DNA from 2 places in the Comamonas sp. CMM02 genome. Region 2 is predicted to be linked to the other one. Evidence: riboswitches for the same ligand, from Rfam matches in the RefSeq annotation. Region 2 holds a riboswitch; the other holds the start of a gene.
What was found. Region 2 has a riboswitch for S-adenosylhomocysteine ahead of ahcY (adenosylhomocysteinase). Riboswitches for the same ligand answer to the same signal wherever they lie in the genome.

Region 1 (5,822 bases), on a different contig from region 2:
GCTGGGTCACACCCTCAAGCTGCGCATTCAATTGGCCAGTTTTGATGCGATGTGCCGCATGGTGGCTGCTGGCGTGGGCATTGCTGTGGTGCCTGAAAGTGCCGCTCTGCGTAGCAGTACCCGGCCGCATTTGCGACAGATTGCGTTAAGAGACAACTGGGCCGTGCGCCCGCGTTACATGCTGCTGCGCGAAGGCAGCAGTGTGGCCAGCCATGTGCAAGACCTGATGCACGCCGTGCAGCAATACCACGCCAGCAGTGATGCGTAAGAGGCCTTAGAGCGTGCGCCGCTGCGCCCGGTCGATTGACCACAGGTAGTTCATCTCTGCACAAAAAGGCTGCGCGCAAATGGCCCGGCCTTGGTACTGACAGCCAGCGCGGTTGCAGAAGTTGGCCTGTTCATTGGCGTTGCGGGGCTGTTTTTTGTTGTGGCCTTCGGCCTCGGCCTGCGCCATGAGCAGCCACGGATCAGTGCTGCGCCCTTGAATCATGGCTTGCAGATCCTGCGGCAGCATGTGAGCGGGCATGTAAACCGAAGCCATCTGCGCGCTCTGTGCGGCCTGCGCCAGCGGTTGAAATTCCAGCTGCAAAATGGCACTGGTACGCATGGCTTGCGCCGCAACAGCCGCCGCAGAGCCGGGCAAGAGCTGCGGCTGCATCACCAGCCCCATGCTGCCGCTGCTCAACTGCTGCACGCTGCCCGCAAAAGGCAGTGCCAGCAGGCCACCCAAGCTGAAACCACCGGGTGTGCCGGACAGCAGGCCGGGGATGGTGGACAAGCCTGCTGCTGCCGGGCTGGCACCAGCGGGCAGGGCGGTGCCCAGTGCTGCTTGTGCCTGTGCCCAGGCCACTGGTACGCGCAAGGTCAGGGTAAAGCTGCGTTCGCCATCGGCCGCTTGCACAGAGCCTTGCTGCACCAGCCAGTTCTGCAGCTGGGGCAGGCGAATGTCCGTTTTGTCCGTGGCAGCTGCCTGCGCGGCTTGGGCTGTTGTGGCAGCCAGGGCAGGGGACAAGTTACCCGCAGTGGCGGCTTGCCCGGCCAGTTGCAGCACAGCGTTGGTCAGTGCCGTAGGCCATGCCTGCAGGCTGACCAATTGCTGCGGCAGTGGCTGGCTGGCAGTGGCTTGCTGGAGCAAGGTCGTCACAAAAGCCTGTAGCTGTGGGCTGACACCAGCAGCTGGCCAGTTGGCCGGCAAGGTGGCACTGCCTGACTGGATGTGGTTAACCAAGTTGGCCACAAGCTGGTTGAAAGCGTCCATTTTGACGGCCTGCTGCGCCTGGGGCGACAGGTTCACACTGCTGGACAGTGCCGCCTGCGTGGCCGCCACAATCTGTGCCACCTGCGCCGCGCTGGCTATGCCGCTGGCAGGTGCTACTGGGGCGGTGGGCGCAGCGGGTGCTGCTGCATTGGCTGCTGGTGTTGAACTGGGCGCTGGTGTGCTGGCCTGCCCGCTGCTGGCAGTACTGGTGTTGCTGGGCGGCGCAGACGCATTCCCCTGTGTGGCTGCCTGGGCGCTGGCCGCAAAGTTGGGCCCGCCTGCACTGGCGTTGCCAGTCGCGCCTTCTGTGTGGCTGGGCGCTGCTGGCGGGATGGGCAGGGCAGACGTTGGGGGGATGGCGGAAGTCACGCGCTGACTGTAGTGCAAAACCGTGCGCAGGCCCAAGTGTGGGGGCAGTGCTTTTGATAGCTTCTAGCGCTTGCTGTACCGGCGCTAGAAGTCATTTCGGTTTGCAACTGCCTCAAGTCTTGGCAGGTGGCAATTGCAGCTGCTGCACAAACAACGCAGCCGCCAGCCCCAGAGGGCGCTCTTTGGACCATACCCAATCGACAAACAGTCGTGTGCCGTTGCTCAGGTTGGACAGCGGAATCTGCACCAGCTCGCAGCTGTGAATGTGGGGCTCTACAAAACTGTGCGGCAGCCAGCCCCAGCACAGGCCTGCGGCAATCAGGGAGCGTGCTGCGCCGTGGCTGTCGGCACGCCACAGGTGGTGCGAGAACACAAAGCGTGTATCAGTTAGGGAGGGGTCGCGGCTGGCCACCAGAATTTGCCGGCTGGCGGCCAGTTGCGCCATGTCGATGTGCGCACCGCCTTGTGCCTGCAACTGTGTCCACAGAGGGTGGCGGGTAGACATCACTGCTACCAAGGTTTCGGCGCCTTGTTCCTGAAAGTCTTCGCGTGCATCGAAAGAGGGGCGCTCAAATACCAGCGCGAGCTGCGCACGGCCTGCATGCAGCAATTCCAGCGCGTCGGCCTGCGGGGCGACCAGCACCTCGACCACCAGCGCCGGGAACTGCTCCACCACAGGCTGCAAATGCTCGGCCCACGCGGTGGCCAGCAACTCGGGGGCAATTGCCAGCGTCAATCGTTTTTCCAGCCCGGCATGCAAGGCTAGTGCTTGCTGGTTGAGCTGCTGCAGTTGCTGGGCCAGCAGGCGGGCTTGCGGCTCCAGGGCCCGCGCAGCGGCAGTGGGTTGTGGCTCGCGCCCGGTGCGGTCAAACAGTTGCAGGCCCAGTTCGGCTTCCAGATGGCCCATGGCCATGCTTATCGCTGAAGGCACGCGGCCCAGCTTGCGCGCAGCGGCAGAGAACGAGCCCGTATCGAGTACGGCCAGAAACAGCGGGACTTGCTCGGGTGGAAAGGACATGGCGCGCAACTTATCAGAAAAACTGAAAGAACCTAACTTTTATCATCCATTTTCTATACATAAACTGGCGGGCTTATGTCAGTTCATACACCCAAGGCTACAGGCCTGCAGGGCGCCAAGCGCCGCGTTGTTTTTGTTGGTCTTTACGAGCTCATTGCCATTCTTTGTGCCAGCCTGCTGTTCATGGCGATTGGTCAGGACGCCAGCGCTTCTGGCGGCATGGCGGTGGCTGCATCCACCATCGCCATTGCCTGGAACATCACGTTCAACTGGCTGTTTGAGAAATGGGAGCTGCGCCAAACCAAGAAGGGGCGTTCACTGCTGCGCCGCATTGCGCATGCCGTGGGTTTTGAAGGTGGTATTGCCGCCATGCTGATTCCGTTGATGGCCTGGTGGTTCAGCATTTCGTTGTGGGAAGCCACGGTCATGGAAGCCGGTCTGCTGGTTTTCTTCATGCTCTACACCTTTGTTTTCAACTGGAGTTTTGACCGTATCTTTGGTCTGCCCGCCTCGGCGCAGTTGTTGCCGCAGCACGCGTAATTCATTTTTGATAGCTGCTGGTGCTTATTAGGTAAGCGCTAAACGTCTATTTGGCCTGGACTTTCAAGCCAGCTCCGCTGCCGTGCACTGGCATAGCGCTTGCCGGGTGCACCAGCACGGCTGTACGCCGTAAAATCAGTGGTTTCGCCCCAAGGAGCGCTGCAGCAGCGCGTGTGCCACTTTGGTACCGCTGTCAGGCTTGGGCCGACGGCTGCCGTACGCGCAGCCGCTCGCATGCAACTGCGTTCACCTGTCTTCCGTTTGGTTTTGATTGTTCACACAGGTGAGTGCGATGACTGCTGCCGCTGCCCCCCATACGATTCCCCCCATGCGCCTGTCGGGCCTGGAGCCCGTCTTCATTGGTGAGGACACCCTGTTTGTCAACGTGGGTGAACGCACCAACGTCACAGGCTCCAAAGCCTTTGCCCGTCTGATTCTGAACGAACAGTACGAAGAAGCGCTGGCCGTGGCCCGCCAGCAGGTGGAAAACGGCGCGCAGATTATTGACGTGAACATGGACGAGGCCATGCTGGACAGCAAGGCCGCCATGGTGCGCTTCCTGAATCTGATTGCCTCGGAACCCGATATTGCGCGCGTGCCCATCATGGTGGACAGCTCTAAATGGGAGGTGATTGAGGCCGGTCTGCGCTGCATTCAGGGCAAGGGCATTGTCAATTCGATCTCGATGAAAGAGGGCGTTGACGAGTTCAAGAAACACGCAAAATTAGTCAAGCGCTACGGCGCTGCTGCCGTGGTGATGGCGTTTGACGAAAAAGGGCAGGCCGACACTTACGAGCGCAAGATCGAAATCTGCGAGCGTGCCTACCGCATCCTTGTGGATGAAGTCGGGTTTGCGCCTGAAGACATCATTTTTGACCCCAACATCTTTGCCGTGGCCACGGGCATTGAAGAGCACAGCAACTACGGCGTCGATTTCATCGAAGCCGTGCGCTGGATCAAACAGAATCTGCCCGGAGCCAAGGTCTCGGGCGGCGTGTCCAACGTGTCATTTTCGTTTCGGGGCAATGACCCCGTGCGCGAAGCGATCCATACCGTGTTTCTGTACCACGCCATTCAGGCGGGCATGGACATGGGCATTGTCAACGCCGGCATGGTGGGCGTGTACGACGACCTGGAAGCGAACCTGCGTGAGCGCGTGGAAGACGTGGTGCTCAACCGCCGCCCAGATGCTGCCGAGCGCCTGCTCGAGATTGCCGACAGCGCCAAGAGCGGTGCCAAGGACGAAAGCAAAAAGCTGGAGTGGCGCGGCACGCCCGAGCATCCCAAGACCTTTGGCGAGCGCCTGTCGCACGCGCTGGTACATGGCATTACCGACTTCATCACCCAGGACACCGAAGAGGCCTATCAGGCCTTGGTGGTGCAGGGCGGTGGCCGCCCGCTGCACGTGATTGAAGGCCCACTCATGGACGGGATGAACGTAGTGGGTGATCTGTTTGGTGCGGGCAAGATGTTCTTGCCCCAGGTAGTCAAATCCGCCCGCGTGATGAAGCAGGCGGTGGCGCACCTGGTGCCCTACATTGAAGAAGAAAAGCGCCAGCAGGAAGCAGCCGGTCTTGACGTGACCAGCAAGGGCAAGATCGTCATTGCCACCGTCAAGGGCGATGTGCACGACATTGGCAAGAACATTGTCACCGTGGTCTTGCAGTGCAATAACTTTGATGTCATCAATATGGGCGTCATGGTGCCTTGTCACGAAATCTTGGCACGTGCCAAGGCGGAGGGCGCTGACATCATTGGCCTGTCAGGCCTGATCACGCCCAGCCTGGAAGAGATGCAGTACGTTGCCGGTGAAATGCACAAGGATGACTACTTCCGCATCAAGAAGATTCCGTTGCTGATTGGTGGCGCGACATGCTCGCGGGTGCATACGGCTGTCAAGATTGCGCCCAACTACGAAGGCCCCGTGGTCTACGTGCCTGATGCCTCGCGCAGTGTGAGCGTTGCGCAAAGCCTGCTGGGCGAGGGCAAAGACAGCTACCTCAGCGAGCTCAATGCTGACTACGACAAAGTACGCACCCAGCACGCCAATAAAAAGAAGACACCGCTGTGGCCGCTGGACAAAGTGCGTGCCAACGCAGCGGTGGTCAAACACACACCTGTCACCCCCCGTGTGCTGGGCCGCCGTGTGTTCAAGAACTTTGACCTGGCCGAGCTGGCTGAATACATCGACTGGGGCCCCTTCTTTCAGACTTGGGATTTGGCGGGCCCCTACCCGGCAATACTTGACGATGAGATCGTGGGTGAGCAGGCGCGCAGCGTGCAAGCCGATGCCAAGCGCATGCTCAAGAAAATCATTGAAGGCCGCTGGCTGCAAGCCAATGGCGTGATGGGCATCTTCCCTGCGAATCGCGTGGGTGACGACATCGAGTTCTATACCGATGAATCACGCACCGAGGTGCTGATGACCTGGTACGGCATGCGCCAGCAAACCGAAAAACAGGCGGTAGACGGTGTGATGCGACCCAGTCGCTGTCTGTCTGATTTTGTGGCCAGCAAAGACAGCGGTATTGCGGACTACGCAGGCTTGTTTGCTGTGACCGCAGGTATTGGTGCAGACAAGAAAGACAAAGAATTTGAAGCCGCTCTGGACGACTACAGCGGCATCATGTTCAAGGC
Region 2 (5,822 bases):
TTGGCGGGATCACCCAGCCCGCGTGCAGGCGGCGGTGCAATTTTGGCCAGCAGCTCTGAGCCGAAACGCATGCCCACCCGGGTATCGGAGGTCGTATCTCCTTTGGTGGAGATAGCGCCTTCAGCAGAAGGCGGCATGGGAGCACAAGCACTCAACAAAGCAGCCACAAGCAGTGAGGCTGCGGGCATGGCACGACGGCGTGCCAAAGACAACAAAGACAAAGACGTATCAGCGCAAGCAGACTGGCACCCTAGTGCAGGCATGGTCTAACCCTTCTAACGGTGAGCGCACAAAAAGCGACACCAAGGGCCTGCGGCATCCGCAAAGTCTGAATTACAGGCCGAGGCGGTCGCAAAGCTCCAAAGTGGCTGCGCTCTGGTTCATCGTATAAAAGTGCAAGCCGGGTGCGCCTTGGTCACGCAACTGCTCGCACAAGCGAGTAACCACATCCATGCCGAAGGCTCGGATAGAGGTTACGTCGTCCCCGTAGGCCTGCAGACGCAGGCGAATCCAGCGGGGAATCTCAGCGCCGGTCGCATCGGAAAAGCGCATGAGTTGAGAGGAATTAAGGATTGGCATGATACCCGGAACAACCGGAGCCGACACGCCAAGTGCTTGAATCCCTTCACAAAAACGGAAATATGCGTCCGCATTGTAGAAGTACTGGGTGATTCCTGCACTCGCGCCAGCCTGAATTTTTGTAGCAAAAGCTTTCAGATCTGTCTCTGGAGACTTGGCTTGCGGATGGGTCTCTGGGTAGGCGGCAACCTCGATATGAAACCAGTCGCCAAACTCTTTGCGGATGAAGGCCACCAGATCGCTGGCGTAGTGAAACTCGCCTCCCAGCCCATAGCCGCTGGGCAAGTCTCCACGCAAGGCCACAATGCGCCGAACACCCATGTCTTTGAGCTCTTGCAGCTCTGAACGCACCTTGTCGCTGGTAGCGCCAATGCACGAAAAGTGTGATGCAGCCTGCACCCCTTCTGCCTGAATATCGCGCACCATGCTGAAAGTGCCTGCCTGGGTGGAGCCACCCGCACCGTAGGTGACAGAGCAGAACTCGGGCTTGCGCGCATACAGCGCCTGGCGCACCTGCACATGTTTGGCAGCGCCTTCAGCCGTTTTGGTGGGGAAAAACTCAAAGCTGATGGGAAATGTATTTGCCACGTTCATCACTCCTGTCGCCTGCCCTCCCGGCAAGCTGCTGACTGTCTCTGTGCGGCAAAGGTGACAGACACGGCACCTTTGCCCACCTCTTAGCACCGCTTTTCGTGCGGCTTAAGCCTTTTTGCGCTTGGGACGCGCAGGCCCCGGTACGTTGTAGCCATCTTCTTCGTCATCAATGACATCGATGCGCTTGAGCTCACGCAGCACCGTGCGCGAAACACGCTTGGTGGCAGTTGCCGCAGGCATATCAGGCAACGGCTGGTCTAAATTTTTGATCTGGGCGCCCTGTACCGCATGCACAAAGAACTCGTGGTTGCCGTCGCCGCCTTCGATGGCAGACTCCATCCAGGCTTTCACCTCCAGACCCAGCTCGGCCAAGCACGTGCGCACGCGCGCTTCTACCTCTTTGAACAAGGCAGGATCACGCACAATGCCGCCCTTGCCAACCTGACCAGGCTGCAGCTCAAACTGAGGCTTGACCAGCATCAGCAAATGACCGTGGGGTTTGAGCATGCGCACCACAGCAGGCAGCACCAGCGTCAACGAGATGAAGGAGACATCACCGGTGACAAAGTCAAACTCGGGCGTAATGTTCACATCTGCGTACTCTGCCTTGCGGCGGCGCTCGGTAGGAACAGTGCCTTCAGCACGGGCTTTGGCCTTGGCGGCACGCTCAGCCTTGAAGGCTTCGATGTCCGAATCCTTGGCATCGCGGCTGTCGTCGTACTCTTCGTCAACCTGACCGCCATTGCGCATCCATGCATAAGGAGCCTGGGGCAAAGTCTCGTTGTCCTCTTCCTCTTCCCAGCGCTCAGAAATCACTTCTTCACAGGCATCTTCCAAAATGGCTGTGGTCATGAAACGGGCGTTCACCCCTTCCACGCAGATCACACGCACATCTTCACGCAAACGGTCATGCAGCTGGCCCTGACCCACGTCCACGCCAATCACCTGTGCGGCACCGCGCTGCAACAGACAGTCGGTAAAGCCGCCCGTGCTTTGGCCCACATCCAGGCAACGCAAGCCTTGCACTTTCAGGCCTGTGGCGTTCAACGCGCCTTCCAGCTTCAAACCACCGCGAGAGATGTATTTGACTTCCGCATCGTCGAGCAGCTTCAGCTCTGCACCTGCGGGGATGTCGTCACCATTCTTAGCAACTTTTTTCCATGGGGCCAACGGCGTCAGGCGCCATTCCACGCCCGAAGCGATCAGGCGCTGGGCCTGCGAACGGGTGGTGGCATGTCCGTGGTCCACCAAAAATACATCTGCGCGCATGGCGTAGTTTCCTTTTATTCACTCAAATTAGCCTTCAGCGCTGATCCAGACTGCGCAAGCCGCGCTCCATGTCTTCATATCAGCACCGAAGGTTGCAAAGCTGCAGCACGTGCTGCAGCTTTGCCCCGCCATGATTAATAGCGGTAGGTTTCAGGCTTGTAAGGGCCTTCCTTCTTCACACCGATATAAGCGGCTTGCGCATCGCTCAACTCGGTCAGCTGTGCGCCCACCTTCTTCAGGTGCAGGCGGGCTACCTTTTCGTCCAGCACCTTGGGCAGCACGTACACCTTGCCCACTTCGTAGGCTTCAGGGCGGGTGAACAGCTCGATCTGAGCGATGGTCTGGTTGGCAAACGAAGCACTCATCACAAAGCTGGGGTGGCCAGTGGCACAACCCAGGTTCACCAGGCGACCCTTGGCCAGCAAGATGATCTTCTTGCCGTCGGGAAACTTGATGTGGTCAACCTGGGGCTTGATTTCTTCCCACTCGTACTGTTCGATCGAGGCGACGTCGATTTCGTTGTCAAAGTGACCGATGTTGCAGACGATGGCTTCGTCCTTCATGGCCACCATGTGCTCGTGACGGATGATGTCCTTGTTGCCGGTGGTGGTCACGAAGATGTCGCACTTGTCGGCGGCATATTCCATGGTCACGACCTTGTAGCCTTCCATCGACGCTTGTAGGGCGTTGATGGGGTCAATCTCAGTCACCCACACTTGGGCGCGCAGAGCGGACAGGGCCTGCGCGCAACCCTTGCCCACGTCACCGTAGCCAGCCACCACAGCCACCTTGCCGGCGATCATGACGTCGGTGGCGCGCTTGATGCCGTCCACCAGCGATTCGCGGCAGCCGTACAGATTGTCGAACTTGGACTTGGTGACCGAATCGTTGACGTTGATGGCGCGGAACAGCAGCGTGCCCTTGGCCGACATTTCGTTCAGGCGGTGCACACCGGTGGTGGTTTCTTCGGTCACGCCGCGAATCTCAGCCGACTTGCGGGTGTACCAGGTGCTGTCCACTGCCAGCTTGGCCTTGATGGCCGCGAACATGATTTTTTCTTCTTCCGAGCCGGGGTTGGCCAGCACGGAGATATCTTTCTCGGCCTTTTGACCCAGGTGCAGCAGCACGGTGGCATCGCCGCCGTCGTCCAAAATCATGTTGGGGCCTTCGCCTTCAGTGCCCTTGGCACCGAATTCAAAGATGCTGTGGGTGTAATCCCAGTAATCTTTGAGCGACTCACCCTTAATCGCAAACACTGGCGTGCCAGTAGCGGCAATAGCAGCTGCTGCGTGGTCCTGGGTCGAGAAAATGTTGCACGAAGCCCAGCGCACAGTCGCGCCCAGGTCCTTCAGTGTCTCAATCAGCACGGCCGTTTGAATGGTCATGTGCAGCGAGCCAGTGATGCGTGCGCCCTTCAGGGGCTGAGCAGCAGCGAATTCTTCACGGATGGCCATCAGGCCGGGCATCTCGGTTTCAGCGATGCGAATTTCTTTACGACCCCAATCAGCCAGATTGATGTCGGTAATGGCCGAATCGGCAGGGTTAAAGCGAACAGCAGCGTTCATGGTTTTCTCCAACAATTGAATGAAAAACCACGTTCTGAGGAAGAAGAGGGATAAGCCATCTCACCGCACAGAAAGCGTGGGTGAGCGTCGTTTGCCTAGAGGCCAAGCCACTGCAGGTGGCCGCCGTCTTTCCGAGCCTCACGCCACCGCTCAATGGGGTGGACGCTGCAACGCTCCTCGGAAAGGAAAAGAGGTGGGAGATTGTAATCGAGCCTGCTGGCTGGCATGCGGTGTCAGCGTTTTATACGGGCAAGCCGCTCAAATACACGGCCTAAAACGCAGACAGCCGTAGCTGGGCTTGGTACGCCCCCCACAGCCATCACCCGCCTCAGCACGCTATGCCGCTGGTGCCATGCGCATAGGAATGGTCACCGGCCCGTCATTGACCAGGTGCACCTGCATATCAGCCCCAAAGGCCCCAGTCGCTACTGGCCCCACGTTGTGCAGCACTTTTGCTTGCTCTACCAGATAGTCATACAGGCGCTGTCCCTCTTGCGGATTGGCCGCCCTGGTAAAGCTGGGCCGGTTGCCACCGGTCGTATCTGCCGCCAGCGTGAACTGGCTGACGATCAGCAGCCCCCCTTGCACGTCCTGCACGCTGCGGTTCATCTTGCCGGCGTCATCCATAAAGATGCGCAGCTTCATTAGCTTGGCAAGCAGCTTGTCAGCCTCTTTTTCGCTGTCGCCTTGTTCGGCGCACACCAGCACCAGCAGACCATGGCCAATCTGACCAACGGTGCGCCCTTCGATGTCGACACGTGCTTCGCGCACGCGCTGCAATACAGTGATCATGATTTAAATAAATTGATAGCTATCGATGCTTTCCACGCAAGCATCTTGAATACAAATAGGGGTAATCTCCATCAAGGGAGAGCGCTAACAGCTCCTATTCTTGCAGCACACGGAGCTGTTGGTCTGCCGCACCAGACATGCACTCGATTTTCTGCTCTTGCCGTAACGCAAAACAGGCACACATCGCCTCGGTTATACCCACAGCCATGTCCGAACTCTTTCATCCACCACCGTCTAGCACTGCTGCGCGCCTGCGTGGCCTGCTCAAACTCACTCGCTCCACGCCACAGGTGTCTGAATGATTCATGTGCTTCCCCGTGCGCCCAGTGAAATATCGCTAGACATTCTGCACGCCGTAGCCATTGCCACAGGTGCACCCATGGCCTATCTGCAATGGCCTGGCGGGCGCTGCCTGTGGGCCACGGCGACGTACGCCAAATTGCTGAACATGCCCTCCCAAGAATTGGTGGGCAAAGAGCCGCAAAACTACCTCTCTCCCTGCGAATGGAACGACTGGAAATGCGAACTGGAACGTCTGGCGCTTACACACGTGCATGGAGCCAGCCTGCAAACGCAGCTGCCATTTAGCAGCAATCAACGCATCCAAAGCCAGCTGGTGGCACATGCCAATGCAGAGGGTGTCTTCGCCATCGTGGTGACCCCTTTGCAAGACCTGTCACTGGTGGACGCGCGGCAGATGGTGCAGCAAAGCGATACGCGCATGCGTCGCTATGCCCAGGCCACCAGTGAAGCCCTCATTTTCTTTCGCCACGGACTCATTTTTGATGCCAACCCTGCAGCGGTCACGCTCACGGGTTACCCACTGAGCCAGTTGCTGGATCGCCCCGTTTTGCACTTGCTGCCCCATGTGCTGCGCGCCAACGCGCAGGTATTGATTGATCAGGGCACCACCCATGCCCAAGACACGCGCTTGCTGCACCACAGCGGGCAGGAGCTGGATGTGGCGGTATCCGTCACCCTGCTTCCGGAAGATGGCTGTGATTCAGGACATTTCGGGCTGGT

Region 1: another riboswitch for S-adenosylhomocysteine. It lies ahead of metH (methionine synthase); the one in region 2 lies ahead of ahcY (adenosylhomocysteinase).

Annotation. Positions count from the first base shown of each region.
Region 1 covers NZ_JACUZW010000004.1:273,076-278,897, forward strand. The annotation lists gene IB213_RS14820 (LysR family transcriptional regulator) at 1-268, shown strand, start outside; gene IB213_RS14825 (hypothetical protein) at 275-1,627, opposite strand; gene IB213_RS14830 (LysR family transcriptional regulator) at 1,740-2,645, opposite strand; gene IB213_RS14835 (PACE efflux transporter) at 2,721-3,185, shown strand; S-adenosyl-L-homocysteine riboswitch at 3,331-3,440, shown strand; gene metH (methionine synthase) at 3,478-5,822, shown strand, end outside.
Region 2 covers NZ_JACUZW010000001.1:219,211-225,032, reverse strand. The annotation lists gene IB213_RS01035 (septal ring lytic transglycosylase RlpA family protein) at 1-137, opposite strand, end outside; gene IB213_RS18205 (hypothetical protein) at 136-270, shown strand; gene metF (methylenetetrahydrofolate reductase [NAD(P)H]) at 334-1,167, opposite strand; gene IB213_RS01025 (TlyA family RNA methyltransferase) at 1,279-2,442, opposite strand; gene ahcY (adenosylhomocysteinase) at 2,577-4,007, opposite strand; S-adenosyl-L-homocysteine riboswitch at 4,083-4,192, opposite strand; gene dtd (D-aminoacyl-tRNA deacylase) at 4,344-4,799, opposite strand; gene IB213_RS01010 (bifunctional diguanylate cyclase/phosphodiesterase) at 5,098-5,822, shown strand, end outside.